DNA from 2 places in the Serratia sp. D1N4 genome. Region 2 is predicted to be linked to the other one. Evidence: predicted binding sites of a transcription regulator. Region 2 holds the regulator's gene; the other holds the start of a gene.

Region 1 (16,507 bases), 530 kb from region 2:
TGGTGCCGGAAACCATGGACGTACTCAAGCTGTTGGCGGTATTACGCCGTGCCAAAGGCCGCCTGGTGGTAGTGACCAATGAGTTCGGCGTGGTGCAAGGGCTGATTACACCGTTGGACGTGCTGGAAGCGATCGCCGGAGAGTTCCCCGACGAGGACGAAACGCCGGACATTATCGCTGAAGGCGATCGCCTGCTGGTGAAAGGCGGAGCGGATTTGCACTCGTTGGAACAGGCGTTGGACTGCGACAATCTGGTCAGCCCGACGGAGGATTATGCTTCGCTGGCGGGTTTCCTGCTCTCCCATTACGGCCAGATGCCGGAAGTTGGAGAGGTGGTGGAACTGAACGCGCTGCGTTTCGAAATCCTTGAGGTATCTGACTACCGCATTGAGCTGGTGGGTATCACCAAGGTGAAGCCAGACTACGAACAACATTAGTAATGATTCAGGCCGGAGGGTTCTCCTCCGGCCGATGCTGCCGCTTGTTGTGCATTTCCTGCTGCCGGATTTCATATTGCTGTAACCACACCGGAAACACCTTGATCGGCATTGGTTTGGCAAAGTAATAACCCTGTAGTGCATTGACGTTACGGGAGCGCAGATAGTCGGCCTGTTCCTCGGTTTCTACCCCTTCAGCTACCATCTTGATCTTCAGGCGTTGTGCCAGCGTGATAATAGTGTCGGTAACGGTGGCGTTCACCGCGTCGGTACCAATGGCTGCGGTAAAGCTTTGATCGATCTTCAACACGTCCGGGCTCAGGTTCTTCAGATAGCTTAGTGAACTGTGACCCGTACCGAAATCGTCGATCGCCAGCATGATGCCCATCTCTTTGAGCGACTTAATCTGTTCATGCTGAATTTCCGACAGCGCCGTGCGCTCGGTCAATTCCAGCATCATTGAGGGCATCGGGTTTGCTGGCAACCAGATGCGACGAATATCATCAATAATACTGACGGTGTTGAAATGCTCGGCGGCGACGTTAATGCTGATATAAAACGAGGGGCGCTGCGGGAACAGGCTGAGGTTTTCAACCACGGTGGTCATCAGATAGCGGGTGAGCACGATAATCAGATCGTGTTGCTCGGCCAAGGGAATAAACACATCCGGTGAAATCCAGCCCTGACGTTTATTCTTCCAGCGCAGCAGCGTTTCGACACCGATGCAGCGGCCATTGTCGCTCTTGATGATCGGCTGGCAGTAGACGCGGAATTCACGATGAGTAATGGCGTGGCCGATGTAGTAAGACAGGCTCATGCGGTTGGCGGTAACCAGATACACCACATAAGCGGCCAGCAGGCTGAGCATCAAGGCGAATGGGATATGGCGCGGCAAGGCATCCAGAGCCAGCGTACTGGCGCTAGGGCCAAACAGTGAAAGAGAGAAGGGATACTTATCTGATTTCGCCGTATATTGCAGGCCTTCAGACTGCGTACTGCCGAGAATAATTTCACGCTGACCGTACATCAGGCTGTAGTTGCCAACGTTAAGCACCACCCGATGAGCGTAAGGCTCCTGTGGCTCAAGCAGAAAATTGGCCAGCAGTTCAATATTGAATACGTGCAGCACGCCGTTGGTAGCGCTGTTGTCCTGCGGTGTCCACATCACCAGCGTAGGCACACCTTTGGCGACCGCCAGGGAAGGGCGCAGGGCCAGTTGCACACCCTCATTATTCATCTCAGGGAAGATAATCGAAAACACATAATTACGTGGGCCAAACAGGCTTGAACAATAAATATCACCGTTCTGAACCAAAAGCAGCGAGCGCAGGGCCTGATTCTGAGCTGCCCGAAAACGCAGCGTCGGCATTATCGGCTCACAGGGTTGCCCAACCAGCGGCATGGTGCGTTCGGCCTGCTGTTGTGCCGGTAGCAGTAGCCTATTCAGTTTGGTGATGATTTGGGTGGTTAAAACCTGCCGGTTCTGTTCAGTGATGCGAATTTCCTGATAATAACGGATATACATTGAAATCAAAAAAATAACCAACCCAACCGCACAGGCCAGCAGCCAACGGTAATAGCGGTATTTCGATGCGGCAAGCTGGGTCATCAACATCGGGTAAATCCTTGTTCAGTGCCACTCTACGCCTTAACGCTGTAATAAGAGGTAATTCTAGTCTGTCGCCGTAGAAACTTAATGGTAGCTCAGCAAATAGTTTCACGTATCTGCAATAAAGCGCAGGTCAGTGGGTTAACCGAGGGAAGAATGAAAGGCAGGAAAGGGTTTATTTGGCACCAAGAAAACCCCTGCCGGGAAGGCGGGGCGAGGTTGATGACAAAGTGGCTTGTGAACCCGAGATACCCGGGTCTAGCGCACCGAGGGGCACTCCGGCGGCTTACGCCGCTACGACCCCTTCGGCACGCTCCCCCTAATAACGGGTTTTGTCAGTAGTCTGAACCCGCCGGGAAGGCGGGGCGGTTGAATTAATCACACTGGACTTTGATTGCCAAACCACCACGAGAGGTTTCACGGTATTTAGCGTTCATGTCTTTGCCGGTTTCGTACATGGTTTCGATCACTTTATCCAGTGAAACGCGGGGCTCACTGGTGCGGCGCAGCGCCATGCGTGCCGAGTTGATGGCTTTCACGGCAGCGATGGCATTGCGCTCAATGCACGGCACCTGAACTTGGCCAGCAACCGGATCGCAGGTCAGGCCCAGGTTATGCTCCATGCCGATCTCTGCGGCGATGCACACCTGTTCCGGGCTGCCACCCAACAGTTCGGCCAGGCCCGCGGCGGCCATAGAACAGGCAACGCCCACTTCCCCTTGGCAACCCACTTCGGCACCAGAGATGGACGCATTCATTTTATACAGCGTCCCGATGGCACCGGTGGACATAAAATAGCGGATGTAAATGTCCGGGCTGACGGATTCGATAAAGTGATCGTAGTAGGCCAGCACGGCGGGCACGATACCACAGGCACCGTTGGTAGGAGCCGTGACCACTCGGCCACCGGCGGCGTTTTCCTCGTTAACCGCCAGCGCAAACATGTTCACCCAATCGATCACGTTCATTGGATCGTTGGACAGTTTGTCTGAAGAGACCAGCATACGGCGCAATGCCGAAGCACGACGCGGCACGCGCAGTGGCCCTGGCAGCACTCCTTCGGTATTCAAACCACGATCGATACAGGCACGCATGGTTTGCCAGACGTTGCCAAAGTAGCTTTCGATCTCCTGCTTGCTGTGCAGCGCCAGTTCGTTCTGCATCACCAGACCAGACAGAGAAAGGCCGGTGGTGTGGCAATGTTCGAGCATTTCACTGGCCGAACGGAACGGATAAGGCACGCTGACCTCGCTGCTGTCGGCTTTACCGAAGTGCTCTTCGTCAACGATAAAACCACCGCCGAGGGAATAATAGGTCTTGCTGTAAATCTGTTGGTCTGCGGCGAAGGCATGGATCTGCATACCGTTTTCGTGCAGCGGCAGATTATCACTGCGGAATACCATGCCGCCGTCGCGCGGGAAATCGACTTCATGCAGGCCGCTGGCCAGCATCAGGCGTTGGCGCTGTTCAACGTCACGAATAAAACCGGGAATACTGTCAATATCGACCGTCGCTGGCACATTACCCGCCAGGCCGAGGATGATGGCAATGTCGGTATGGTGACCTTTACCGGTCAATGAGAGTGAGCCGTATACATCAACGGCAACACGCGTGACTGAAGGCATCAGGCCTTCGTTTACCAGATCGTCGACAAACTGTTTGCCGGCTTTCATCGGTCCAACCGTATGAGAGCTGGACGGGCCGATGCCGATCTTAAACATGTCGAAAACGCTAATCACGCTAGAACTCCTTAAAGAGGCATATTGTTATGGCTGCGGCAGTTTAAGCTGTGCAGGAAATCAGGCTCGGGGCTAATGCTTGTCAGTTAAGGCTAACCAATTCCCTCTCCCTTGGGGAGAGGGTTAGGGTGAGGGGATGATCATCGCACTACAAGCCCCTCACCCCGGCCCTCTCCCACGGGGAGAGGGGGCGACTCCTTTAGCAATTGCGCATGATTATGCGGTTTTGCGCTTAACTGACCGGCATTAGGCTCAGGTAGCTTTTTTACAGCAACTGACTGTGGCGTTGCTCCTGGGTTTAAACCCTATGGTATTAGTGGTTTATTCCGGGTGTTGGTATTTTACAGGTATTTCATAAGGCATAAGAGAGTATTTACGGTTTTTTTAAAAGACTGATGCGGTGAACAGTAGTTGAAAAAAAATGGCCATGAAGTGATAGCGATCGCTTTACAGGTGAAAACTGTAAGAGATAAACACTAAATTGTGAAATTAGTCACAGAAGTTGGCGGTCTTAAATGCTTACTTGCTGCGCCAGACGACGGATGATGGCGGCGGTTAGCCCCCAAACAAACTGGTTTTGATACCAGGAAAGGTAGAGCCGGTGTGAATGGCCGTTGCGGTGAATATCCAGCGGGTAATAGCGTGATAGCGTCAGTGCTTCGTGCAGCGGCATTTCAAACACCTCTGCCACTTCGTCGGCATTGGCATAGAATTCGATATCTGGCGGAAGCAGGCCAACGATCGGCGTGACTTGAAAACCGGTGTTGCTGTCGAGCGGAGCCAGTTGCCCCAGTATGTGCACTGCCTGCGGCGGGATCGCTACTTCTTCCTGCGCTTCACGTAAGGCTGTCACGATCGCTGAGCCATCTTCGGCATCGGTTTTGCCCCCGGGGAAGGCCACCTGGCCTGCGTGTTTACGCAATGAATCAGCCCGGCGGGTGAGCAGCAAGGTCGGTTCCGGCCGGCAGATAATCGGGATGAGTACCGCAGCCGGGCGCACGTTATGCGAGGCCTGGGTGGCCTGTGGCAGCTGCAATTGAAAACGGCTGATGAAAGCGGCCAGTGACGCCGAATGGTCCGGATATTTCACGAAACGGTAAACTCCCCCAACTGTGGCAAGATGTGGCCTACCTTATCAAAGGTTTCCTGATATTCCGCCTGTTCCTGGCTGTCGGCAACGATGCCACCGCCTGCGGAACAATAGATGCGGCCGTTTTCGGTGGTCAGCGTCCGGATAGTGATGTTGGTATCCATGGTACCGCAGGTACTGATATAGCCAATGCTGCCGCAATAGGCATTACGCCGCTGTGGCTCCAACTCTTCGATGATCGCCATGGCGCGTACTTTGGGGGCTCCGGTGATGGAACCGCCAGGGAAACAGGCACGCAGCAGTTCGGTGGCTGGCGTGGTGGTGGGAAGCACCGCGGTGATGGTACTGACCAGGTGATGCACCGCCGGGAACGGCTCAACCACAAACAGCTCGGGTACGCGCACGCTACCCGGTTGCGCCACGCGGCCGATATCATTGCGCAGCAGATCGACAATCATCAGGTTTTCAGCGCGATCTTTCGCTGAGTTAGCCAATTTCTCTGCCTGCGCAGCATCTTCCGCCGCATCGGCCAAGCGTGGCAGCGTGCCTTTTATCGGCCGGGTCTGGATCCGCTGATTCTCCAGCCACAGAAAACGCTCCGGCGAAACGCTCAGCACGCTATTTTGCGGCAGCCGCAGAAAAGCAGAGAACGGTGCACGGTTGCTGGCGTTCAATTGGCAGAAAGCCTGCCATTTGTCGCCTTGATAAGGCGCGGAAAAGCGCTGTGCCAGATTGATTTGGTAACAGTCACCGCTGCGTAGGTATTCCTGGATACGGCGAAATTTCTCACCATATTGCTGGCGCGTCATATTCGCCTGCCAGTTGCCGGTCAGGGCAAAAGGCGTACAAGACGGGGTCTGTTGCTGGCTAAGCCAGCGCCAGCGCTGTTCAACATCGCCATAGCTGAGCAGCGTTAAGGTCTGCTGCTGATGATCGGCAATCAACGCCCAGTCATAAATACCAACCGCCATATCCGGCAGGGCAATATCTGCCTGAGCCCACTGCGGCAGTGTTTCTACTCGCCGCCCTAAATCGTAACCGAACAGCCCTAAGGCACCGCCCTGAAAGGGGAGGTCCGTATTCGGCCTCGGGCGTAGGTGTAGCGCCTCCAGTTGCTGTTGCAACAGCAGGAACGGATCTTCTGATGAGCTCTTGCTCTCAGCGCCATGGCAAACTTCGGTGTTTGAGCCACGAGTGGTTAAAGTGATACGCGGTTCGGCGACCAGAATATCAAAGCGATTATGGGAGTGCTCGGCAAACCCGGAGTGTAGCAACATAGCCCAGGGCTGCTGCGCCAATGGAGCAAACAGCTCCAGCAGTGATTCACGGGCATAGGGCAAAGATTTAAGGTTTGGGGCGGTTGCACTCATGGGTTTCAATCGACCTGGCTGACAGGAATGGCGGTTTTGGCTGGTTATTCTGCCATATTCTACGCGCGGGCGCAGCCCACATGGCTCCAGGCGAAAAGTAAGCCAAGTATTTTTTGCGACTTTTACACCTCTTCTAAATGTAAAAACGCAAGAAGCCTTGATGCTAGCAAATAGAGATCATAGTGTTACCTAAACTTGCGAACATATAATAACATTCTATTATTAATTACGAATGGTTATTATTTCTTTATTGCCATATTTCTGAGGCGATATGTTATTTAATTCTGAACATGGATTGTGGATATCAAAATTACTCAATAAAATCACCCAGTCAGTCTTGTAGTTCATTGCCTTGCAGCAAAGCAGCACCCTGAATTTATTAAAATAATTAAACACTTTTACTTCTGCCAGCAAAGAGCCGTATATGTCATTAAAACTGAGTGTTATTGTCCCTCTGCATAATGTTGGGGAACTGTTCATCCCTTTTCTGGAGTCTCTGCTTGCGCAGCAGGAACAACAGCTTGAAGTGATTATTGTGAACGATGGCTCTACCGATGGTTCAGGAGATATTGCTCACCGTTATGCCGCTCAGCATCAGCACATTAGCGTGATCGATCAAGCTAATGCAGGCGTATCCAGTGCGCGTAACGCCGGATTGGCCGTCGCGCGTGGGAAATATGTCGCATTTCCTGATGCTGATGACTTATTGGCGCCAGAAATGTATTCAACGCTGATTGCACAGGCGGAACGGCATCAATTAGATGTGATGCAGTGCAATGGCGAACGTTATTTCGCCAGTAATGATGAGTTGCAGCCGATCATTCCCCAGCAGCGATTGAAAGACACTGCGGTTATCAGCGGCAGCCAATGGCTGGAAAAGGCGCTGAAATCCCGACGTTTTATTCACGTGGTGTGGCTGGCGGTTTACCGTCTTGATTTTATCAGGCAGCATCAGCTCTATTTTGAACCGGGTCTGCATCACCAGGACATTCCCTGGACTACCGAAGTGATGTTTAACGCCCAGCGGGTGAAATACCTCAGTAAACCACTGTATCGCCAGCGGGTTCACGATCGGTCGATTAGCAATCGCCGCCGCACCGGGCAGGCCAACGTTGAATACCAGCGTCATTACATGCAGATCGTGGAGATGCTGGTGGCGTTGAATCAGCGCTACGGCCAGAAAATCCCGCTTTGCTCGGCATTTCACTGGCAAATCACTCGCGAGGCGTTGGGGATCTGCCACAGCATTCGCCGCGAACCTGAGTTACAGGCACAGCAGCAGATCACTGAAGAATTCTATCGGCGTGGTATCGATCAAGCCATGATCGCCAACATGCGCGGTATCAAACAGATATGGCAGGTCATGTTGTGGCGACATCGTCTGAAGCAGTGGCGGAGCAACAGCCGTTGCCCGTTGCGGGCCCCAGAATAACAGGCGTAGGGTTCCACGGTTTTAAGGCGTATAATCCACGTCCATTTTGCTGGGGAGAAACACATGCTTGCAGGTATGCCGTCACTGAGTCATCAAGAACAGCAGGAAGCTGCTGAACGTATCCATCATCTGATGGCGCAGGGCATGAGCAGTGGTGAAGCCATCGCGCGCGTCGCACAGGAAATCCGCGAAAAACATCAAGGGGATCGGGTGACAGCCCTGTTCGATGATGATGAAGAGGAAGAACCGCAGGAAGAGCCGACCGAGTATCTGGAAGACGACGCTGAAGACGACGAGAATTATTGAGATTACCGGGGTTCGGCATGCCGAACCCCCAAGGTTATCAGCCTTGAACTGTCACTGCGGCAGCTGCCTATTTAGCCAATTCTACCGCCTGATCAACGTGTTGTGCTGTGGCCAGTGCTACACCCAGACGGCGTTTGCCGCTGATGTCCGGCTTGCCGAATAAACGTACCTGATTATGGCCGCTTAACGCCCGATCCAACCCACTGAAGCGCAGGTTTTCGCTGCTCAATTCCGGCAGGATCACCGCTGAAGCCGAAGGCCCGAACTGGCGGATGCTACCGATTGGCAACCCAAGGAAAGCACGTACGTGCAGTGCGAACTCGGACAGATCCTGTGAGATCAGCGTAACCATGCCGGTATCGTGCGGGCGCGGTGACACTTCACTGAAAATGACCTCATCACCACAGACAAACAGCTCGACGCCAAATAAACCAAAGCCCCCCAATGCGTTAACCACATTTTCTGCAATCGCCTGCGCACGGCTTAATGCCAACTCAGACATCTGCTGCGGTTGCCAGGATTCACGGTAGTCGCCGTCTTCCTGACGATGGCCGATCGGGGCACAGAAGTGCATGCCATCAACGGCATTGATGGTCAGCAAAGTGATCTCGAAATCAAATTTCACTAGTCCTTCCACGATCACCCGGCCACCACCGGCGCGGCCGCCTTGCTGGGCGTATTCCCATGCGCTGCCAAGCTGTTGCTCGCTGCGGATCAGGCTTTGCCCTTTGCCAGACGAACTCATTACCGGCTTGATGATGCATGGATAGCCAATTTCGGCCACCGCCGCACGGAAGCCCTCTCCGCTGTCGGCAAAGCGATAACTTGAGGTTGGCAAACCCAGCGTTTCTGCCGCCAGGCGGCGGATACCTTCGCGGTTCATGGTCAGGCGCGTAGCTTCGGCGCAGGGCACCACGTTGTGCCCTTGCTGTTCCAACTCGACCAGCATGCTGGTAGCGATGGCTTCAATTTCCGGCACGATATAATCAGGGCGCTCCAGCTCAATTACCGCTTTCAACGCCTGACCATCCAGCATATTGATCACATGGCTGCGATGGGCCACATGCATGGCAGGAGCGTCTTTGTACCGATCGACAGCAATCACTTCCAGCCCTAAACGCTGGCATTCAATGGCAACTTCTTTGCCTAACTCGCCTGAGCCGAGCAGCATAACGCGGGTGGCGGATGGGCGTAGGGCGGTTCCAATAGTCAACATAGTTTCGTACCAATACGGTCTGATAACAGGCGCGCATTATATACGAAAACGATTGCGTGTGCAGAGGGTGAGATAACAAGGCCCGGAAACCTGCCGCTGGGAACAGTTTTTTTACCGCTGAAATCCGGAATCCACACTAACTCTGTTATCATCTGCGCCTGATTCGGTGCCAGCCCACGGGCGCGCCGCCTTTCCACTTGCTATAAGAGTTATTGCCGTGAGCACAGTTTCCTTTTCTTCCCTGCCGCTGCCAGCCGAACAGTTGGCCAACCTCAACGAACTGGGGTATGCCGAAATGACGCCGGTACAGGCCGCAGCGCTGCCCGCTATCCTGAAAGGGCAGGACGTTCGTGCCAAAGCGAAAACCGGCAGCGGCAAGACGGCGGCGTTCGGTATCGGTCTGCTGGATAAAATCAACGTTGCCCAAGTGGCGGCTCAGGCGCTGATCCTGTGCCCGACGCGTGAGCTGGCCGATCAGGTCAGCAAAGAGCTGCGCCGTTTGGCACGTTTCACCCAGAATATCAAAATCCTGACCCTGTGCGGCGGCCAACCGGTAGGGCCACAGCTCGATTCATTGGTGCATGCGCCGCATATCGTGGTAGGGACACCGGGGCGCATCCAGGAGCATCTGCGTAAAAAAACGCTAGTTCTGGACGACTTGAAGGTGTTGGTGCTGGATGAGGCCGATCGCATGCTGGACATGGGCTTTGCCGATGATATCGACGATGTGATCGGCTATACGCCGCCGCAACGCCAGACATTGCTGTTTTCCGCTACCTATCCGGCAGGCATTGAGCGCATCAGCGCCCGCGTGCAGCGTGAACCGCTGAATGTCGAAGTGGATGAAGGGGATGAGCCCACCACCATCGAACAGCGTTTCTATGAAACCACGCGCGATCAACGCCCGGCAGTGCTGGTGGCGGCGATCCGCCATTATCAACCCGCTTCCTGCGTGGTGTTCTGCAACACCAAGCGTGACTGCCAGAGCGTGTTTGAAGCGCTGGAAGCGCGCGGCATCAGCGTGCTGGCGCTGCATGGCGATCTTGAACAGCGCGATCGCGATCAGGTATTAGTGCGTTTCGCCAACCGCAGTTGCCGCGTACTGGTAGCGACCGACGTCGCGGCCCGTGGTCTGGATATCAAAGATCTGGAACTGGTGGTGAACTACGAACTGGCCTTTGACCCGGAAGTGCACGTACACCGCATTGGCCGTACTGGCCGTGCTGGTTTGAGCGGGCTGGCCATCAGCCTGTGTACGCCACAGGAAATGGCGCGCGTACATGCGATCGAAGAGTATCTGCAAATAACCGCCAACTGGGTGCCGGTTTCAGAGCTGAGCGGTGCGTCAAGTGCCTCGTTGGAGGCTGAAATGGTCACCTTGTGTATCGATGGCGGCCGCAAGGCGAAAATCCGCCCTGGCGATATTCTCGGTGCGCTGACCGGCGATGCCGGGCTGACGGCAGCGGATGTAGGCAAAATAGATATGTTCCCGGTGCATGCTTACGTGGCGATCCGCAAGGCCAGCGCACGCAAGGCGCTGCAACAGCTTCAGCAGGGCAAAATCAAAGGCAAAAGCTGCAAAGCGCGGCTGCTGAAATAATAAACGGCGGAGCGCTTGCGCTCCTGCTCGATATGATATTATACTGTATGAAATTACAGTATTCTAACCTTTGAGGAATGCGCAAATGGCTGTTGAAGTGAAATATGTAGTAGTAAGAAACGGTGAGGAAAAAATGACTTTCGCTAACAAGAAAGATGCCGATGCCTACGACAAAATGCTGGATCTGGCCGACAGCCTCGGTGAGTGGCTGCAACAGGCACCGATTACCCTTGAAGATGAACAGCGTGAAGGGCTGAGCTTCTTCCTGGCAGAGAATAAAGACGCGTTGGCGCAGATCCTGCGTGGTGCAGCGCCACAGGAAACAGTGAAAAAGCCGGCTAAAGCCAAAGCTGAAAAACCGGTCGCTATCCTGAAAGAAGAATCCACCTCCGAGTCAGAACAGCAGGCTGCATAATCAGTCATGCAACCGCCTCATGATGAACAAGGAAGTGGAATGGTCCGTGAAATAACCTTTTTCAGCCGCTTTGAGCAAGACATTATGGCCGGGCGCAAAACCATCACCATTCGGGATGCCAGTGAGTCCCATTTCCAGCCCGGTGAGGTGTTGCGCGTGAGCCGTAATGAAGATGGCGTATTTTTCTGCTTTATTGAAGTGCAATCGGTCACGCCGATTCGTTTAGGGGCGTTGACCGAAGCGCATGCCCAGCAGGAGAATATGACGCTGAGCGAACTGAAACAGGTGATCAAACAGATCTATCCAGGGCTGGATGAGCTGTTTGTGATTGCCTTCAGTAAACGTTAATTCCTTGCCTGGCTGAGTATTTAATGGCTCTGCGACACAGATTTGCATCTTTCATACATTTATTGACAAATAATCCCTTAATCTGAAGATTGATCGGCGATCTGGCCTGTACGCGCCCGCACGCCTGAATTTCACCTATTCAGAGGTAGACAATGAAAAATAACTGGATGCAACAGATTCAATCCATGCTCGGTGACAAAGCCAGCTCAATGGGCGGTACGGAAGGCATTGGTAAATTACTGGCCCCGACCGCGCTGGGCGGTCTGGTAGGCGTTCTATTAGCCAACAAGTCTTCCCGCAAGATGGTGGGCAAGTTTGGTAAAAATGCGTTGATTATCGGTGGCAGTGCCGCGTTAGGCGCCGTGCTGTGGAACAAATACAAGCAGCGCGTCAAAGAAACGCACCAGGAAGAGGCGCAGTTTGGCTTGCAGAGCACGCCAGCGGATTTGCGTGCTAAACGGCTGGTACAAGCGCTGGTGTTTGCCGCCAAAAGCGACGGCCACATTGACGCAGAAGAAAAGCAAGCTATCGACCATAGCCTGGAGCAACTGCAGGTGGGGGATGAGGCTCAAAGTTGGGTGCAGCAAGCCATCGACCAACCGCTGAATCCCGATCTCATCGCGCAAAGCGTGAAAAATGAAGATGAAGCGTTAGAAGTGTATTACCTGAGCTGCATGGTGATTGATGTCGATCACTTTATGGAGCGCAGCTACCTTGATGCTTTGGCACAATCGCTGAAAATTCCGGCTGATGTCAAGCAGGGCATCGAAAGTGACGTTCACGAGAAAAAACGCGATTTGGCGTAGCCCTGCGGCTTGTTAATCTGGTGGGGATCGTGTCACTCTTGCCTTAATCAAGGTAAGCGGATGATTTAGCAATGATGACACCCCCTAAGGCAGAAAAACGTCCTTATCCGATCACCACTCACGGTGACACTCGTATAGATGACTATTACTGGTTGCGTGATGACGATCGCACAGATCCCCAGGTACTGAACTACTTACAGGCAGAAAATGCCTACACTGATGCACAGTTGAAGCCGCAGCAGGCGCTGCGTGAAACGCTGTATCAGGAGATGGTGGCGCGTATCCCGCAGCAGGAACATTCCGTGCCATACGTTAAGCGCGGTTTTCGCTATCAGACCCGTTACGAGCCTGGTAATGAATATGCGCTCTATGTACGCCAGCCAGAAGCGGCAAGTGAACAGTGGAGCACCTTGATCGATGGTAATCTGCGGGCCGAAGGGCACGAATTTTACACGCTGGGTGGGTTGGAGGTAAGTCCCGACAACCAGCGCCTGGCGGTGGCGGAGGATTTCCTGTCACGTCGTCAGTACGATATTCGTTTTAAAAACCTGCATGATAATAGCTGGCTTGAAGAAGTGCTGGAGAACACGTCCGGCAATTTCGAGTGGGTGAACGATTCCTCTACCGTCTATTACGTCCGCAAACATGCTAAAACGCTGCTGCCATATCAGGTCTATCGACACGTGGTTGGCAGCGATCCGCAGCAAGACGTGCTGGTCTATGAAGAACAGGATGATACCTTCTACGTCAGCCTGGAAAAAACCACCTCAGAGCGTTTTATCCTGATCCATCTCAGCAGCACCACGACATCGGAAATTCTGCTGTTGGATGCGGATAATGCCGATAGCACCCCGCAGATGTTTGTACCGCGCCGTAAAGATCACGAATATGCCGTCGACCATTATCATCAGCATTTTTACATTCGCTCTAATAAAGACGGCAAGAACTTTGGTCTTTACCAGAGCGAGCAAGCCGATGAGGTGCAATGGCAGGCGCTGATCGCGCCACGAGCCGAGGTGATGCTGGAGGGATTCAGTCTGTTCCGCGACTGGCTGGTGGTGGAGGAGCGTATTGCTGGCCTGACGCAGTTACGCCAAATCCATTGGCGCACGGGTGAAGACAAGAGCATTGCCTTCGACGATCCAACCTATGTCACCTGGCTGGCGTACAACCCGCAGCCAGAAACTGCCCTGCTGCGCTATGGCTACTCTTCAATGACGACCCCCAGCACGCTGTATGAATTGAATCTGGACAGCGGTGAGCGCGTACAACTCAAGCAGCAGGAAGTGAAAAACTTCACTGCGGAAAATTATCGCAGCGAGCGGGTGTGGGTGAAGGCGCGTGACGGCGTTGAGGTACCGGTATCGCTGGTTTACCGTCCCGATCGTTTTGCTCACGGCGCGAATCCGCTATTGGTTTACGCTTATGGTTCGTACGGCAGCAGCATGGATCCGGCGTTCAGTGCTAGCCGCCTTAGCCTGCTGGATCGTGGTTTTGTTTTCGCTCTGGCACACATTCGCGGCGGTGCTGATCTAGGCCAGCTGTGGTATGAAGACGGTAAATTGTTTAAAAAGCAGAATACCTTCAACGACTTTATCGACGTGACCGAAACGCTGGTGGCACAAGGCTATGGCGATAACCAACGCGTGTTTGCCATGGGGGGCAGTGCTGGGGGGCTATTGATGGGAGCTATCATCAATCAGGCACCGCAGTTGTACCATGGCGTGGTCGCGCAGGTGCCGTTTGTTGACGTAGTCACTACTATGCTGGATGAGACGATCCCGCTGACGACCGGTGAGTATGATGAATGGGGTAACCCGAACGACAAGGCTTACTACGACTATATCAAGCAGTACAGCCCTTACGATCAGGTGAAAGCGCAGGATTACCCGCATATGCTGGTGACAACCGGGTTGCATGATTCACAGGTGCAATACTGGGAACCAGCCAAATGGGTGGCGAAGCTGCGCGAACTTAAGACTGACGATCATCAGCTGCTGCTGCATACCGATATGGATGCAGGCCACGGTGGTAAATCCGGCCGCTTTAAAGCCTATGAGGATATAGCGTTGGAGTATGCGTTTATTCTTTCGCTGGCTGAGTAGTAAAAACGCGGGCGGTGCAAGCTGCCCGCGTTGTTATCCGATCAGATAATACTTCAGCGTATGTTTCATATCCGGGCTGAGATCGTCGATGGATTTCAGCATCCAACGCAGATAGCCAGGATCGTCCTGCGCCACACGTTCAATCTCTTGGCCGCGATACTTACCGAATTTGAATTTTTTCAGCAACACCGGTTGTTCGGTGATCTGCACCATCTGCTCTGGCGTCCAGCCTGAGTCCCGCATAATGCGTTGCAGCAGTGCGGCGGTCACGTAGCAGTCATACAGTGCTCGATGTGGGTAGAGCGTGGTGTCCTGCGGCAGTTGGACATCCAGGTTCAGGGCATAGCGCAGGTATTGGTTGCCATATTTGATGTCCGGGTAGAGCGTTCGCGCCAGCTTGACGGTACAGATCCAGGCACCATTCATTTCTGGCAATACTCCGCGATCGAACGCCGCATTGTGCGCCACATAATATTCACTGCCCTGATAGCGACCAATTGCCACTGCGATGCGTGGCTTGCCTTCAACCATCTGTTCGGTGATATGGTGAATGGCCATGGCATCCAGGCCAATCGGTCGATCGGGGCTGATCAGGTCGCTCATCGGGTTGGTGATACGCCCATCGATCACATCGACAGAGGCCACTTCCACCACGCCGCCATCCAACCCGCAGGTTTCGGTATCTATTACACGTAAGCTCATGTTCTTCTCGGTGACAGTCTCTTGTTTTAGCATAACGATACGTGACACTGGTGTTTTCAGACAACAAAAAACCCGCCTCGGCGGGTTTAACTATGCTTGGAAGTACGCTTATTCACCAGAGGGTTGATCTTTCTTGGCACGCTTACCGGCACGTTTTTCTGCTGGGGTTTTTAACGGCTTCTTCTTTGCATTTTTCTTGCTATCCATTCCCTTACTCATTATGGCCTCTCAGTTACCTATGGTTGGGTCGGTTGCTGTCCTATTAACCCCATAACGGCAATCATATGCAAGCAGCAAAGAGTGAACTGACATTAACGCGTTGTTAATCCAATGATTATTAATTACTAACATTCCATAAGCTAAAACTGTTACAATATAACAAAAATGCATATCGGAGATATCCATGACTGTAATGACGTTGTTAAGCGAGCAGCAACTGCTAGCGATGCCGGAATCTGATTACATGAATGCTGAGCAGCGGGCGTTTTTCCGTCAGCGTTTGCTGGAAGAACAACAAAAACTCTGGCAGCACATTGACGTGCTGAAGCGAGATATCGATAGCGGTGACGTGAGTGGTGATGAGGCTGATAAAGCTGCGCGTGAAGAAGATCTGCGGTTGCTGTTCCGTCAGTTGGATCGAGAAAGCCGCCTGTTACCGAAGATGACCGCCGCATTAGCGCGGCTGGAAAATGGTGACTACGGCTACTGCCTGGAAACGGGGGAACCAATCGGTTTGGGGCGCTTGTTATTACGCCCGACGGCGGAGTTGGGTATTGAGGCTAAAACGGCACAAGAGATGCGTGAACCGCATTTGCGCAAAAGTAAATCGACGTCATTTTAAGCAAATTCCCGCTAATATGTTGGTGTAATTAAGTATTTTCTTGTTTTGACGTTGACCTGATGCGCGGCTTCGGCTTTGATGAATGAATGACTCACAGAGACGGAAGCGCCATGGAACAATTACGAGGTTTGTACCCGCCATTATCAGCTTATGATAGCGGTTGGCTGGACACCGGGGATGGTCACCGGATCTACTGGGAACTGAGTGGTAATCCAAACGGCAAACCTGCCGTATTTCTCCACGGTGGCCCTGGTGGTGGGATTGCTCCCTACCATCGACAGTTGTTCGACCCTGAGCGCTATCAGGTGCTGCTGTTCGATCAACGCGGCTGTGGCCGTTCCAAGCCGCATGCCAGCCTGGACAACAACACCACCTGGCATCTGGTCGCAGATATCGAACGGCTGCGGAAGATGATCGGCGTGGAACAATGGCTGGTGTTCGGCGGCTCTTGGGGATCCACACTGGCGTTGGCTTATGCACAAACACATCCG
Region 2 (16,507 bases):
CAGGGATCAGCAGCGTTTCCCCAGCAAGAATGGTGTGAATATCATTACCGACGGTAAATTCAAATTCACCAGCAATGATACGGATTTGCTGTGGGTACGGCCGCTTTTGCAATTGGCCAAAGGCACCGGCAGTAAATTTCACTTCCGTTGCTGGCGTTTGATCACTCATTCGCCCTTCACGGCGGGCAAGACCATTGTCGAGACACTCGAACGGCGTCTCAGCTTTAAATATCAACATGAGAAAAGCTGCCTTTAACCGGTATTGTGTTCATGATACCCGATGCAGTATCGCTGTAATACCGTTGCTGATGATGAAATTTGGCTAGAAAGGGAGATACCTGAAAAGAAGTGGTGCGTCCGAATGGACTCGAACCATCGACCCCCACCATGTCAAGGTGGTGCTCTAACCAACTGAGCTACGGACGCACTGAGTTGCTACAGGAATTTGGTGCGTCCGAATGGACTCGAACCATCGACCCCCACCATGTCAAGGTGGTGCTCTAACCAACTGAGCTACGGACGCATCTTTTCCTGTCTGTCATGGCTGACAGCGGGGACGAATATTAACGAGCTACCCGCTTGCTGGCAAGGGGAAAAGCACAATTTTATTCGGTATTTCACGCGATTGCTGAGCTTATGCACAGCGAGGCGGTTTTTTCTGCAAAGATTGATGGGGAACTCGCCGGTCTGCATAACACAGACCGGCAAATAGCCTTAACGGGTGGAACGTTGCAGGATCAACGCAGCGGGTTGCCGCTGTAGCCAGCGCATGCGCCATGCCATCATGATGGCGGCAAAGGTCAGGCCGATGATAAAGCCAATCCAGAAACCGCTTGGCCCCATTGCTGGAACAACATAGTCCGTCAGCGCCAGCAGATAGCCACTGGGCAGCCCCAGGATCCAATAGGCGACAAAGGTGATGTAGAAAATCGAGCGGGTATCTTTGTAGCCACGCAGGATACCGCTGCCGATCACCTGCACGGAGTCGGAGATCTGGTAAATAGCCGCCAGCAGCATCAGGTGTGACGCCATGGCTACCACCGCCGGGCTGTCGTTGTACAGCAGGGCGATATGCTCCCTGAAAACCGTGGTGAACAGCGCGGTACAGCACGCCATGGCAATACCAACGCCAATCGCTGAGTAAGCCGCGACCCGAGCGCCTTCCACCGACCGTTCACCCAAACGGTGGCCAACGCGGATGGTAGCACCAACGCCGAGCGACAGCGGCAGTACAAACATCAGCGCGCTGAAGTTCAGGGCAATCTGGTGCCCGGCAACCGAGACAATCCCCAGTGGTGACACCAACAGCGCCACGACCGCAAACAGCGTCACTTCAAAAAACAGGGCCAGCGCGACCGGCATGCCAAGGCCGATCAGGCGCTTCAGGGTTTGCCAATCTGGCCCGCGACGCTGGCCAACTGCCAATTTGATATCACGCTGCGACGATGCGCGTTTGGCATACCAGCGCATCAGCAGGAACATGATCCAATACACGCTACCGGTGGCGACGCCGCAACCGACACCGCCCAGCTCAGGCATGCCGAATTTGCCGTAGATGAAAATGTAGTTAATGGGAATATTGACCAGCAGACCGATAAAGCCGATCACCATGCCGGGCTTGGTTTTTGAAAGCCCTTCACACTGGTTACGCACCACCTGGAAGAACAGATAGCCGGGAGCTCCCCACATAATGGCATGTAGGTAACCAACGGCTTTATCCGCCAACTGTGGATCGATGCCGTGCATCATATCGATGACCAATTTACTGTTGTAGATGGCGACGATAATCAGCACCGAAACCCCTGACGCCAGCCAGAAGCCCTGGCGCACCTGATGGGCAATGCGATCGCGGCGGCCTGCGCCGTTCAGTTGGGCAATCACCGGAGTCAGGGCCAACAGCAGGCCGTGACCAAACAGAATGGCCGGGAGCCAGATCGATGTGCCAACGGCCACGGCGGCCATATCGGTAGCGCTGTAGGCACCGGCCATAATGGTATCGACCACGCCCATGGCAGTTTGCGATATTTGCGCGATGATTACCGGGATCGCCAGGGCCAACAAACTACGCGCTTCAATGAAGTACTTCTGCACGCATACACCTTTTTATTATTTATGATGAAGAGAGGGTTACCATCAGCGGGCAACAATTAAAAAATAGCGGAATTTTGTCGAAAAGATTGTACCTTCTCGGCGTACTTAAGCAAATCTTGTGACAAAATAGTTATTAAATGCGCAAGCGCAGTTTTTTTGCCGTCGTGAATTTGGTTTTCTGCTTTAACTGGGGCAAACTGCGCGTAGCGCTTTGAACACATTCAGAAGAAGAGGCCTACATGTTTACCGGTATTGTGCAAGGCACCGCTAGGTTGGTTGCCGTCGATGAAAAACCCAATTTTCGTACTCATATTGTTGAAATGCCCAGTGAACTGCTGCCGGGGTTGGCGCTGGGTGCATCGGTCGCCCATAACGGTTGCTGCCTGACGGTAACCGAGATTAAAGGCAACCAGGTCAGTTTTGATCTGATCAAAGAAACCCTGCGTTTGACCAATCTTGGTGAGTTGAAGCAGGGTGATGTGGTCAATATCGAGAGAGCCGCCAAGTTCAATGATGAAATTGGCGGGCACCTGATGTCCGGCCATATTATTTGCACCGCTGAAGTTGCCAAAATTTACACCTCAGAAAATAACCGCCAGATCTGGCTGCGCATGCCGAGTGCCGATCTGATGAAATATGTGCTGCATAAAGGGTTCATTGGCATCGACGGCATTAGCCTCACCATTGGTGAAGTGATAAACAACCGTTTCTGTGTGCATCTGATCCCGGAAACGCTTGAACGCACCACCTTGGGCAAACGGCGTCTGGGGGATAAAGTGAATATCGAGATTGACCCACAGACTCAGGCGGTAGTCGATACTGTTGAGCGCGTGCTGGCCAGCCGCGAAGCCGCGATTGAAGCGGCAAATGCGTTATTGCCAAAAGATTGAATTATTATCTGTATCAAAAACAACCCCGGTGATGTCGGGGTTGTTTGTCTGTGAGCCCGTGTGTTGTTCTTAGCGCGGAACACGCAGTCCGCCTTCGATGCCTTTTGGGCTGAATACCACCTGCCACAGTTGAATGTCACGGGCGCGAAACGCACCGGCGCAGGCGTTCAGATAATAGCTGAACATACGCTCGAAGCGTTCGGAATAGTTCACCGTCAACTGTGGCCATGCCCGTTGAAAGCGTTCATACCAGGCCATCAGGGTGCGATCATAATCGCTGCCGATATTGTGCCAATCCTCCATCACAAAACGCCCTTCACTGGCTTGGGCGATATGTTTCATCGAGGGCAGACAACCATTCGGAAAGATATATTTGTTGATCCACGGATCAACACTCATATCTGTCTGATTTGAGCCGATGGTGTGCAGCAGGAAAATCCCATCGGGTTTTAAATTACGTTCAACCACCTTGAAATAGGTCCGGTAATTTTTCGGGCCGACGTGTTCGAACATGCCGACAGAGACAATGCGGTCAAACTGCTGGTGAAGATCGCGGTAATCCTTCAGCAAAATCTCCACATCCAGGCCTGCACAGCGATCTTGAGCCAGCTTTTGCTGTTCCGCTGAAATGGTCACGCCAACCACGGAAACCCCGTAATGCCTGGCCGCATAGGCCGAAAGCCCACCCCAGCCACAGCCGATATCCAGCAAGCGCATACCGGGTTGCAGATGCAGCTTTTCGCAAATCATACGCAGTTTGGCTTCTTGCGCGTCTTCCAGCGTGGTGGCTTCTTTCCAGTAGCCGCAGGAATATTGCATATAAGGATCAAGCATCAGGGTGAACAGGTCGTTACCCAGATCGTAATGTTCTTTGCCGACAATCCAGGCACGTTTCTTGGATTGCAGATTGCCCAGGCGGGCAGCAGCAATGCGCAGAGTATCTTTCAGTTTGCGGGGGAGTTTTTTCTCAAGACCGGCGGCGACAACGCGCTGAAAAAAAACGTCCAGCCGTTCACACTCCCACCAACCATCCATATAGCTTTCGCCCAATCCCAAAGAGCCTTCCTGCAAGACGCGTTTAAAGAAATTGGGATTTTTAATCTGAATATCGAAAGGGCGTGAACCGTTGATCTCAATACCGGCCATGCCGAGCATTTCATGCGCGATACGGTACCATTGGTTATCTTGAATGCTCAGATCTTCTATACACGATGAACTCATAGCTTCTCCATCACCTTCTTCTGACTTATGACCCACAAGAAAATAGCGTAGACAATTTCTAATGAGGCATATGTTTACCTACGGTAAAATTTCGCCGTGGTGTCTGATATCCGACTATGAACAGAGGAAATTTAAGAGACTCCCTGCGCAAAAGGCGCGGAAAAATGATTCCTTAAATAAAGTGTGACGCCATTCGCGTACACAATAGTTACTGCGATAAAAGTTCTATATAGATGTTATTTTGAAAGGTGGCTTCGAGTATAGGCTTGCCGAGGCGCATACTCAACAGTAAATCGCGCTCGGCTGGAATTTTCATTAAGTGACTATTTATAAAGACAATTATGACATGGAGTCAGCATGTTCTTGGCGGGTTACCTGCCCATCAACTTCTCCCTTCCCACGCTGAATCATGTACCCTAAGGCGGCCAAAACCACTGTAGCGACCATCACGGTAACCGTTGCTAGCAGCGGTTGGGTGATGAATGCCGAAACCAACATACTGGCGATAAAACACAACCCTAATTGCAAGGTATTCTGCAAGGCTGCGGCTTTACCGCTGTTATCAGGGAACGGCATCAGCGCATTTGTCACCAGAATCGGATAACTGGCACCGTTAACCAAAGCCATAAAGCAGAATGGGATCAATAGGCTAGTTAAGGTCGGTTGGCTTAACGTGGCGACCAGATACAACGCCACCATGCTGACTCCATAAGCTACCAGTAGCCACGGTAACAAGGTTTTGCCTGAAATGCGGTTCAATGCTGTACGACAACCGTAGCCGCCGAGTAAAAAGGCCAACGTCTGTGGTACATAGCTCAGGCCAATATCATTCGGGCTGTATCCCATATTGCCGAGAATAAACGGCGAACCGGTCAGCCAGGCAAAGAAGCTGGCTGAACAGGCGGCAAAGATCATCACGTTGCCGCTGAAAACCGGAGACTTCAGGATTTGCAGGAAGCTGAGGCCGGGCTTTTTATCGGCAGAGGGCACGATTCTGGCCGTCTCTTTCAGCAGCAAAGTGGGTACGAACAACAAGACAGCGATACCCAGCAACACCGCAAAGATCGCTCGCCAGCCCATATGGTTCAGCAGCCAGGCACCGACCAACGGGGCCAGTGCCGGAGAAAGCGCAACCAATGGCATGATAGTGGCGAAAATGCGGTTAACTTTGCCATCGCGATAGCGATCCACCACGATGGCCTGCCAGGTTACAGCGGCAGAACAAACCCCAATCGCCTGGATGAAACGCAATGACCACAGTTGCACGGCATTTTGCACCCACAGCATCCCCAGGCAGCCGAGAGCAAACAACGCCAGGCCAAACAGCAGTACCGGTTTGCGGCCCAGCTTATCGGAAAGCGGCCCCCACACCAGTTGGGCAAAGGCGAAGCCAGCCAGAAAGATACTCAGGCTGGCGCTGATGGCACCGGCGGAGATTTGCAAATCCTGTTGCATGGCACCAAAGGCGGGCAGATACATGTCGGTGGCCAGATAGCCCAGCATACTCAGGCCAGCGAGATAAAACATAAATCCAAAATTTTGCATGGTATTTCTCATTAACATTTTCTTATTGCAGGTTTTTTAGCGCCGGCCAGTGTATCCGGCTGGATCTCTGCTTGTGAAACGGTAATATTTGCTAGGTGCTGTTAAAAAAATTGAAGGCAAAACAAGATGTGGTCTGAATATTCACTCGATGTCGTTGATGCGGTAGCGCGCACCGGCAGTTTCAGTGCGGCAGCACAGGAGCTGCACCGTGTGCCGTCTGCGGTAAGCTATACCGTGCGGCAACTGGAGCAATGGCTGGCAGTGCCGCTGTTTGAACGCCGCCATCGTGATGTTGAACTGACGCCTGCCGGTGTGCTGTTTGTAAAAGAAGCGCGTACTGTTATCAAAAAAATGCTTGATACGCGTCGTCAATGTCAGCAGGTGGCCAATGGTTGGCGCGGGCAGCTAAAAATCGCGGTGGACATCATTGTTAAGCCGCAGCGCAGCCGCCAACTGGTCCTGGATTTTTATCGCCACTTCCCCGATGTGGAACTGGTGGTGCAACCGGAAGTGTTCAACGGCGTGTGGGACGCGCTGGTGGATGGCCGGGCCGAGATGGCGATCGGTGCCACGCGTGCGGTGCCGGTGGGCGGTGGCTTTGCCTTTCGCGATATGGGTTTTATGAACTGGTTGTGTGTCGTTAGCGCGTCACATCCGCTGGCCAGCCTGACCGGTTTGCTGCGCAACGATCAGCTGCGGCCATATCCCTCTCTGTTGCTGGAGGATACGTCGCGCAACTTGCCTAAGCGAGTGACTTGGTCATTGGATAATCAGCGGCGGCTTACCGTACCCGACTGGGTTTCCGCTGTAGATTGCCTGCGCAGCGGGTTGTGTGTTGGCATGGTGCCAGCGCATCGCGTACTGCCATTGGTGCAAAGCGGTGAACTGGTGGCATTGCAATTGCAGGAGCCGTTTCCCGCCAGTGCCTGCTGCCTGACCTGGCAGCAGAACGCACAGTCACCGGCGATGGCCTGGCTACTGGAGTATCTAGGAGATAGTGAAACGCTCAACCAGGAGTGGTTGAGCGAAGAGATTAGCGGCGATAATCGATAAATGGGCCATCGGCCACGGAACGGCGTTCGATCAGTTTTGGATGTACTTCAATCACCTGGGATTCTTCACGCTTGCTGATAATGCGATCCAGCAGCATGGTGAAAGCCATTTCCCCCAGGCGTTCTTTCGGCTGGTGGATGGTGGTTAGCGCCGGGGTGAAATAGCGCGCATTACGCACGTTATCGTAACCGATCACCGAAATATCCTGCGGGACGCGCAGCCCCAGTTCGTCGGCGGCACAGATCGCCCCCATTGCCATAATATCGCCCCCGCAAAATACCGCAGTAGGGCGCTGTTTCTGCGACAGGATCTGGTGCATGGCCTTGTAACCCGAATCGGGTTCAAAATCCCCTTGGACGATCCACTCTTCTCGCACCTCAACATTGGCCTCTTGCAGCGCCTTCAGGAAACCACGATGGCGGCCGCCGCCGGTGTTGCGTGATAACTGCCCAGGGATCGCCCCGATATCACGGTGGCCACGCTCCAGCAGATAGCGGCCAGCCAGATAGCCGCCTTCAAAGGCGTTATCGATAATGGTATCGGTAAAATCACCGCGTGCAGCACCCCAATCCATCACCACCATGGGGATATTGCGATAATCCTCCAGCATGCCCAGTAACTCATCCGGGTATTCCGAGCACATTACCAGCAGGCCATCAACACGCTTTTGCGCCAGCATCGCCAGGTAGGCACGCTGTTTGTCGAGGTTATTGTGCGAGTTACAAAGGATCAGGGTATAGCCTTTGCTATAGCAGCTGTTCTCTACCGCCTCGATCACTTCAGCAAAGTAGGGCGCTTCACTTGAGGTCGCCAGCAAACCGATCGATTTGGTATGGTTAACCTTCAGGCTACGTGCGACCGCGCTCGGGGAGTAGTGCAGTTCTTTGATCGCAGCCCGAACGGCCTCTTTTGTTTCTTCGGCGACGAAACGCGTCTTATTGATGACGTGCGAAACGGTGGTGGTGGAAACGCCAGCGCGTTTGGCGACATCTTTAATCGTTGCCATGTAAAGAATGACTCCTGAACCCACATGTTATGGCATGTAAGTATGATGTTAATCGTTTGCCTGCGTAGATCTCTCCCCAGAGAAGCGGAAGCTGAGTTTTTAGTGCTGAGTTCGTAAGCCGCTTAAACAGGAGGGGCATTTTGCCGGTACGCAGTTGTGAACTGCGGATTTTGTCCCAAATTGACGCAAAGTGGAAGATCTATTCGGCATTATAACTTGGGAAATGATAACAAGATTTTAGTCACGAACTGTGTGAAAATGATTTGACGCATTAATCGTGTGGATTTTATGCTTAGTGAAGCCAATCTGATAGGGAGTCGTTATGGATACCAATTTGAAGATGTCATTGATTACCACCGCTTGTGCTTTAGCAATGATTATTGTTTTCGGTTTTATCGCCGCATTGAACTGATTCATACCAAGAAATAATAAAGGCGCAGCATGCTGCGCCTTGCTATCAACCTCCAGCGATTACGCCAGATTCTTTTCCACGAACGCCCAGTTCACCAATGCCCAGAAGTTCTCCAGGTATTTCGGACGCGCATTGCGGTAGTCGATGTAATAGGCATGTTCCCACACGTCAACGGTCAGCAGCGGTTTGTCTTCACCGGTCAGCGGGGTTGCCGCGTTTGAGGTGCTAACGATCGCCAGCGTACCATCCGCCTTTTTCACCAGCCAGGTCCAACCCGCGCCGAAGTTTTTCACGGCGGCATCGGTGAATTGCTCTTTAAAAGCAGCAAAAGAACCGAAGGATTTGGTGATCGCAGCGGCTACTGCGCCCGTTGGCTCGCCGCCACCCTGTGGTGACAGGCAATGCCAGTAGAAGGTGTGGTTCCACACCTGTGCTGCGTTGTTAAACACGCCGCCGGTAGACGTTTTGACAATCTCTTCCAGGGTTTTGCCTTCGAACTCGCTGCCTTTCACCAGGTTGTTCAGGTTAACCACGTAGGTGTTATGGTGCTTACCATAGTGGTATTCCAGGGTTTCTGCAGAAATGTGCGGTTCGAGAGCGTTTTTTTCATACGGTAATGCAGGTAATTCAAACGACATTGCTTTCTCCTTTTTATATACAGCACTATTATTCCGACAACCTCCAACCCGGTGGTTGAAGGAGGAAAACAGAATTGTTGTGTGTTTTTTATGGACAATAATCTTAACAACTTTCCGGGTGAAAAAAAGGTTTAAAGCATGTTAAGCGGCTGATTGATTAAAGCATCGGCAGGAAAGGGCGGCTGAGGCTATGTCTCAGCCGCAATAAATCAACGGATAGTTTTTGGCGTGACGACACGGCGTGCGCCGATGTAGTGGTTCTGCCAGTAGTCATTATCTAACTGGCTGACGCGGATTTCTTCGCCAGTACGCGGGGACTGGATAAACTTGCCGTTACCAAGATAAACGCCAACGTGATCGGCAGTACCACGGTTATTGATGCGAAAGAACACCAGATCGCCGGTTTCCAACTCGCTTTTCTTGATCGGCGCGGCATCACGCAGGTGATACATTTCATTGGCGGTACGTGGCATTTTGATTTTCACCACGTCTTTATAGGCGTAATAAATCAGGCCGCTGCAGTCAAACCCGGTGTGTGGTGAAGAACCGCCCCATTGGTAAGGCTTGCCCATCTGGCTCATGAGTTTGGCCATGGCCGTTTGTTTGGCATGCTGATAACGTTTTTTGTGCGCAGGGCTGAGTTTCAGTGGTTTTTCATTCTTGGCCAGTTTCGCGGTAGCCATATTCGGCTCACGATGGCGACCATAGCCTTTCTTGTAACCCTTTTTCGGCGGAGTGACTTTGACGCTGGCAGTGCGGGTAGATTTACTCTTTGATTTAACCTGTGTGGTTTTCTTCCCTGCCTGTGACTTTATTTTCGCTGTTTTCTGAGTCGCAACGGCTTTTCCTTTTTTGCTGGCCTTATCCGCTTTCTTTTTCTTGCGATCGTCAGGCCGGGCCTCATTAACGTGCCCCTTACGTTGCTCGGCAGAAACATGTGCCTTTGGCGCAGCGTGCGCCAGATTGAAGAACAGCTGTGAGAACAACAGCATGAAAAGCGTAATAATTAAACGCATGTCAATGTTACCAACCTTGGCCTCGAAAAAGATATCTAACGGGCTACAGTATTCCCGAAATTTGCCATATAAAACAGCGTAGAACTCATAAATAGTAATCCATATTGTGAGAAAACGTTAATGGCATTTTTTATGATGTAAAATCAATCAGTTGATGTATAAAAAAACATCAATAAACCGAGTGTGACTTATTATTCATCCAGTGCCAACCGCGAAAATATAATAGTGAAATAGTCGGATTAAAAATGTTATTCTGTGAGTATGTTTTAACCGGAATAGTGCGGTTTTTAGAGCTCGTCCGGCAACCGGAAATGTCCCTGCAAAAGATGGCGTTTTCTTGATACTGTTCCTGCCGCTACAATAGCCGGTGTGATGTTGTAGCCAAGATGTGGCTTGAGGAAGCAATAATGACGACGATTGAAAAAATTCAGCAGCAGATTTCTGCTAACCCTATTTTGCTGTACATGAAAGGTTCACCGAAATTGCCAAACTGCGGTTTCTCTGCGCAAGCCGTCCAGGCGCTTTCCGCCTGTGGTGAGCGTTTCGCTTATGTTGATATTCTGCAAAACCCGGATATCCGCGCCGAACTGCCAAAATACGCCAATTGGCCAACCTTCCCGCAGTTGTGGGTTGACGGTGAACTGGTGGGCGGTTGCGATATCATTATGGAAATGTATCAGCGCGGTGAATTGCAGCCATTACTCAAAGAGACGGCTGAGAAATACAAACAGCAGGAAGATCAGCAGCCTTAATGGCGAAAGGTTTTACTGAAAAAACTCGGGCGGCATCTGTTACAGATGCCGCCCGAGTTGTTTATGACGCTTAGTCAGCGTTGTTGCTGCTGAGCGGCCAACCACCAAGACGTTTCCAACGATTCACCAGTTCACAAAACAGCAGAGCCGTTTGTTCGGTATCGTACAGGGCGGAATGTGCCTGGCTGCTGTCGAATGGCATACCGGCGGCGATACAGGCCTTGGCCAACACGGTCTGGCCCAGTACTAACCCGCTTAACGCGGCGGTATCGAAGGTAGCAAACGGATGGAATGGATTGCGTTTCAGGCTGGCTCGCTCAGCGGCCGCCATCAGGAAGCTGTGATCAAAGTTGGCATTGTGAGCTACGATAATCGCTCGGTTACATCCTTGATCTTTAATACCTTTGCGCACGGCCTTGAAAATGGCGTGTAGCGCATCATGTTCACTCACCGCACCGCGCAGCGGGTTATGCGGGTCAATACCGTTGAAGGCTAGCGCTTCGGGTTGCAGATTAGCCCCTTCAAAGGGTTCAACGTGAAAATGCAGGGTTTCATCCTGCTGTAACCAGCCGTTGCCATCCATTTTCAGCGTGACAGCGGCAATTTCCAGCAGCGCATCGGTCTTGGCATTAAAGCCTGCGGTTTCTACATCAATAACAACGGGATAAAACCCACGAAAACGGCCACTCAGGGCGTTAAGATCACTTTTTTCGGCCATCAGTTTCTTATCTTCATCGAATACAGCGGGCATTATGACAAATTTCTTGCCTTGATGCAGCGGAGATAAAAGAAGGGCGCTGAAATGCGCCCTGGGGAAACGTCAGTTGCCGAGACCTTGGCCAGCATGTTTGTTCTCGATCAGTTCGATTTTGTAGCCATCGGGATCTTCAACGAAAGCGATAATCGAGGTGCCGCCTTTGACCGGGCCCGCTTCACGGGTTACGTTGCCGCCAGCATGGCGAATGTTGTCGCAGGTAGCTGCCACATTATCAACGCCCAGTGCCAGGTGGCCAAATGCGGAACCCATCTCGTAGCTGTCAACGCCCCAGTTGTAGGTGAGTTCAATCACAGAACCTTCGCTTTCATCGGTATAGCCAACGAACGCCAACGAGTATTTGTACTCGGTGTTCTCGCTGGTGCGCAACAGGCGCATGCCTAATACCTTGGTATAGAAATCGATGGAACGCTGTAGGTCACCGACACGGATCATGGTATGGAGTAGGCGCATAATTTCCTCTGATTGGATGTGCCGCAGCGAGCGGCAGGTAGATTGAAGCGAACATCAGTATAGCTTTGTCATCTAAGGCAATTCAACGCGTCTGGTGCACAAGTGGCTTACGTGACGCTGTCACTAATAAATTCAGCCGGCTTTTGGCCGGCTGGGGATCAAATAAAAGTTACTTACAGAGTAGGATAATCGGTATAACCCGCTGCGCCGCCACCGTAGAAGGTGTCAGCATGCGGTTCATTCAGCGGCGCTTTCTGCTTGAAGCGTTCTAACAGATCCGGGTTAGCGATATAGCTGCGGCCAAAGGCAACGGCATCAATAAAGCCTTTTTCGATCAGTTCTTCGGCTTTTTCGGCAGTGTAGGCACCCGCGCCCACGATTACCCCGCTGAAATGCGCGCGAATAGCGTCACGGAACGCGGCTGAATAAGGCTTGCCACCGGCCCAATCGGGCTCAGAGATGTGCAGATAGGCGATGCCACGTTTATTCAGCTCTTCGATCAGATATAGCGCTGCTGCTTCCTGGTCTTCCCCGTTGTCCAGGCCATTGAATGGGCCAAGCGGTGAAATACGGATACCAACACGATCTGCCCCAATTTCGGCGATGCTGGCATCAACCACTTCCAACGTCAGGCGAGTACGATTCTCAATACTGCCACCATACAGATCGGTACGCTGGTTAGAGGCCGGAGACATGAACTGGTGCAGCAGGTAACCATGTGCTGCATGTAATTCAATGTAGTCGAAACCCGCTTCACGGGAATTGGCAGCCGCCTGGCGGAAATCGTTGACGATCCCGGCGATTTCTGAAGTTTCCAGTGCGCGCGGAGTGGAGGTTGGCACACGTACCCAGGCACCGGTTTCATCGCGGACCGTGGTGCGGGTTTCGGCATTGATTGCGGAAGGGGCGACCGGTGCTTGCTGGCCCGGTTGCAGGCTGTCGTGAGAAATGCGGCCAACGTGCCAAAGCTGCACGGCGATATGCCCTTGCTTCTCATGAACGGCCTGAGTGATTTTTTTCCACGCGGCAATCTGTTCCGGGGTATGCAACCCTGGAGCACCGGCATAGCCTTTCGCCTGGAAAGAAATCTGTGTCGCTTCGGTAATGATCAGGCCGGAACTGGCGCGTTGTGCATAGTATTCCGCCATCAATGGGGTTGGAATATCACCGGGTTCAATGCTGCGCAAACGAGTCAGCGGGGCCATGAATACACGATTGGGCAGTGTTGTAGAGCCAACTTTCAGGGGGGAGAACAACTTTTCAATCTTCATAATGCATCCTATTTAATAGACCGGTCGACTAGTTTGGGTTAAAACGTATTTCAGCAATGGCACTTTCAGGGTAAATCAAAGGGATTAGGGTTGCGCAGGGCGCAACAGTAACTCGATAGTTTCCAGCGCGCTGGTCAGTGGGGCGACCGAACGGCGGATTTTGGCTCGCAGCGAAGCACCAAGCCATAATGAGTAGAGCGTTTCCGCCGTTGCCGCTGGGCTCATGGCGATGACCAGCGAACCTTCACGTATCCCTCGCTCAAGCGCCTCTTGCAGATGGCCAACAATGCGCGCGGTGCCGGTTTCTAGCGCATGGCGCATCGGTTCCGACAGATCGCTGACCTCGGCAGAAAGTTTCACCGCCAAGCAGGCGTTATGGCATTCGCTGAGGCAGTGATGGCTGATGGCTTGTGCGTAATAACTTAATAACTGATGGCGCGCATCGCGTTTGACATCGCCAAACAACGTCTGCATATCAGCATCATAGTGTTCAAAATAGCGTTGCAGCATCGCTTCGCCAAAAGCTTCCTTCGAGCGAAAATAGTGGTAGAACGAGCCTTTAGGCACGCCAGCCGTCGCGAGCAATTGGCTCAGGCCCATACCGGCAAAGCCAAGGCGCATGCTGAGGGTTTCGCCAGTAACGAGCAGATGTTCACGTGTATCCACGTTGCAATGCACAGGTTTTGTCATAATGATGCTGAGCGTAATAGACCGATTGGTCTAGGTCAAGAGAAATAAAAAGCCGGTGAGTAATACCGGCTTGAGTTTGAGTTTATTGTGCCTTAGGAGAGCGTAAAAGTTAAGCCTTGCCTTGGGCGTGCCTGCGGCAATTTTGCAGAATATCCTGATGGGGCTGATATTCATGTGTCTGCACGTTGAGCATACCCAACAGGGTGTGGAACAGGTTGTCCTGCGAAACCTCATCGTTTTCAGCCAGGCTATTCAGGCATTGACGATCGATAGCAAAATTGCGTTCATACTCTGCCGACATCCACATCAGGAAAGGCACGTGGGTTTGCTGAGAAGGCGCAAAGAGATAAGGCGTGCCGTGCAGGTAAATACCGTTTTCCCCCAGCGATTCGCCATGGTCAGAAAGGTAAACCATTGCCGTATTGAATTTGTCACCGTGTTGCTGCAACAGCTTGATGGTGTTATCCAGCATAGCATCGGTGTACAGCAACGAATTGTCGTAGGTGTTCACCAATTGTGCGTGCGTACAGTCCTGGATCTGGTTGCTGTCGCAGGTCGGGGTAAATTGGCGGAATTCAGGCGTGCTGCGGCGATAATACGCTGGCCCATGGCTGCCCATCTGGTGCAGCACGATAACGCCGTTGCCTTTCAGACCGTTGATGTAGTCATCCAGTTGGTGCAGCAGCACATTGTCCATACAGACATCACCCTCACAGTACTGCGGTAACTGCAATTTGGTCATGTCGATATGCGGGATGCGGTCGCAGGCACCTTTGCAGCCGCCATCATTGTCACGCCACAGCATATTGACTCCGGCATGAGCCAGAACATCCATTAGGCCTTCTTGATGAGCGGCTAATTTGGCATCGTAATCGCTGCGCGGCATGTTGGAGAACATACAAGGCACGGAGATCGCCGTTTCGGTACCGCAAGAGCTGGCATTCCTGAAATACACCACGTTGTCCTGTTTCAGGCGCGGATTGGTTTCGCGTGGGTAACCACCAAGCGAGAAGTTTTCCGCCCGCGCGGTTTCGCCCACCACCAGGATCAGCAGCGTCTTTTTCTCCTGGCTAAGGATGGTCGGGCCCAGTTGGGCATCTTCGCCAATCTTGACTAGCGGCAGACTGCGGCTGAAATAGCGATGTTCGGCAAATTTGATCGTGCCAGCAACAAAGTTGGAAGGCGTGAGCATTTTCACCACGCTCTTATTGTTGCGGATCAGCGAGGCGTAATCTTTGTAAAACAAGGCAGCGACCAGCAAGATCACCACGACAGAAAGCATGACGTTTGCAGCACGCAAGCCAAGCATGTACCACCAGGGGCGAGTTTTATGGATTTGCACCCAACAGACCGCCACCGAAGGAAGAATACCCAGCAGTAGTAGCCACAGCCCCATACGTGGCGTCAACAAAGCTGCGGCTTCCTGCGAGTTGGTCTCGAAGGCGCTCTGCATCATATTTCCGTCGATCACGGTACCGTAACTGAACATAAAGTAATTGGTAGCCGCACTGCCGAGCAGCAGAAGGATAATCAGTGGTTTGCGCAGCAGTGGTATTGTCAGCACGCTAAAAATTATGTTGAGCGCACAAAAAATCACCACTGGCATAGTGGCAGCGAAAATGACGCTATGGATGCTATCGAAGTTGATATACGACCAGGCGGTATAGAGAAATAAGGCGTTATGGAATAGGGTAAAAAATAGTGCGCTGGAAAGGATAAACCCCAAGCTGTTGCACTGTAGTAATCGACGTAACTGCATTGCCAAATCTGAATCCTGCGATTGTGTAATGCGCTGAAATCTACCAGATGAAACTTAAGATAACCTTAGAGAAGCAGAGCGCTACAGGGCTGCAATGGCTTGGCAAAAGCGGCTGCTGAGCAGCAGCCGCTCGCTTATCAATAGGCTGCGGTAAACTGTGCCTGGATGAACTGCGGTTTTTCGATCTCGTCGAGGATGGCTACGGCCAAGTCTTCTACCGAAATATTGGCTGGAGCCTGGCCGTTCATCAGCAATTGGGTGGTTCCCAGGCGGAATTGCCCGGTGCGTTTGCCCGGTTCCAGTAAGGCGGCAGGGGCGAGATAGGTCCAATCCAGTTGGGTTTCGTTTTTCAACTTATTGCGCAAATCGCGCACAGCCTGAGCGCCTGGGCGGATGTTTTCCGGGAATTGCGGGGTATCAACCAGCTCAACACCCGGGGCCACTTCCAGGCTACCCGCACCGCCAACAAACAGCAGGCGTTTCACCCCGGCTTTTTTCACCGCATCCAGGATCTGTTGCGCACCTTTGGCCGTTTTCTCATACAGATTATCTTCTGCCCAACCGGGATTGTAAGCGCTGATCGCGGCATCCTGACCGGTTAATTGTTTTGCCAGCCATTCGGTGTCGGCCACATCGCCCAGTGCGACGGCCAGATCAGCATGGTCAGGCAGATCCTTGTTCTGGCGGGCGATAGCCGTAACCTGTAAGCCACGAGCCAAAGCTTCATCCACCACGCGACGGCCAACAAAACCGGTTGCTCCAATAATGACGACTTTCATTCGTTATCTCCTGTCCATACGACTCAGTGTGTTTGCCGAATCATTCGCATCCGGCGCGTTGGACATACTATAGTACTTAACAATAGAGTTGATTAGTGTCATATTCATGCTTTGTTTATTAAGTAAAGCTTCATAATAATGGATAAGCTCAATCGA

What was found. The regulator PurR, encoded in region 2, represses purine synthesis genes. The targets are predictions, from matches to a motif close to CANGCAAACGTTTGCNTG.
Region 1: the regulator PurR is predicted to act here: its motif matches at 9,241-9,258, upstream of purT (formate-dependent phosphoribosylglycinamide formyltransferase).

What each region holds. Positions count from the first base shown of each region.
Region 1 covers NZ_CM137274.1:2,269,829-2,286,335, forward strand. The annotation lists gene ACX1CU_RS09790 (TerC family protein) at 1-437, shown strand, start outside; gene ACX1CU_RS09795 (EAL domain-containing protein) at 445-2,052, opposite strand; gene sdaA (L-serine ammonia-lyase) at 2,421-3,785, opposite strand; gene ACX1CU_RS09805 (CoA pyrophosphatase) at 4,297-4,875, opposite strand; gene pabB (aminodeoxychorismate synthase component 1) at 4,872-6,245, opposite strand; gene ACX1CU_RS09815 (glycosyltransferase) at 6,670-7,677, shown strand; gene ACX1CU_RS09820 (YoaH family protein) at 7,741-7,983, shown strand; gene purT (formate-dependent phosphoribosylglycinamide formyltransferase) at 8,051-9,199, opposite strand; gene dbpA (ATP-dependent RNA helicase DbpA) at 9,417-10,799, shown strand; gene ACX1CU_RS09835 (YebG family protein) at 10,885-11,214, shown strand; gene yqfB (N(4)-acetylcytidine aminohydrolase) at 11,254-11,562, shown strand; gene ACX1CU_RS09845 (tellurite resistance TerB family protein) at 11,715-12,368, shown strand; gene ACX1CU_RS09850 (S9 family peptidase) at 12,440-14,473, shown strand; gene exoX (exodeoxyribonuclease X) at 14,507-15,175, opposite strand; gene ACX1CU_RS09860 (TraR/DksA C4-type zinc finger protein) at 15,579-16,016, shown strand; gene pip (prolyl aminopeptidase) at 16,127-16,507, shown strand, end outside.
Region 2 covers NZ_CM137274.1:2,799,033-2,815,539, reverse strand. The annotation lists gene ACX1CU_RS12345 (cupin domain-containing protein) at 1-238, opposite strand, end outside; tRNA gene ACX1CU_RS12340 (tRNA-Val) at 350-426, opposite strand; tRNA gene ACX1CU_RS12335 (tRNA-Val) at 447-523, opposite strand; gene ACX1CU_RS12330 (MATE family efflux transporter) at 715-2,091, opposite strand; gene ACX1CU_RS12325 (riboflavin synthase subunit alpha) at 2,331-2,981, shown strand; gene cfa (cyclopropane fatty acyl phospholipid synthase) at 3,051-4,202, opposite strand; gene punC (purine nucleoside transporter PunC) at 4,542-5,759, opposite strand; gene punR (DNA-binding transcriptional activator PunR) at 5,874-6,800, shown strand; gene purR (HTH-type transcriptional repressor PurR) at 6,781-7,806, opposite strand; gene cydH (cytochrome bd-I oxidase subunit CydH) at 8,129-8,218, shown strand; gene sodB (superoxide dismutase [Fe]) at 8,278-8,856, opposite strand; gene ACX1CU_RS12290 (C40 family peptidase) at 9,066-9,872, opposite strand; gene ACX1CU_RS12285 (Grx4 family monothiol glutaredoxin) at 10,280-10,624, shown strand; gene rnt (ribonuclease T) at 10,695-11,375, opposite strand; gene gloA (lactoylglutathione lyase) at 11,445-11,852, opposite strand; gene nemA (N-ethylmaleimide reductase) at 12,026-13,123, opposite strand; gene ACX1CU_RS12265 (TetR/AcrR family transcriptional regulator) at 13,208-13,813, opposite strand; gene eptA (phosphoethanolamine transferase EptA) at 13,923-15,572, opposite strand; gene ACX1CU_RS12255 (NAD(P)-dependent oxidoreductase) at 15,710-16,351, opposite strand; gene ACX1CU_RS12250 (LysR substrate-binding domain-containing protein) at 16,490-16,507, shown strand, end outside.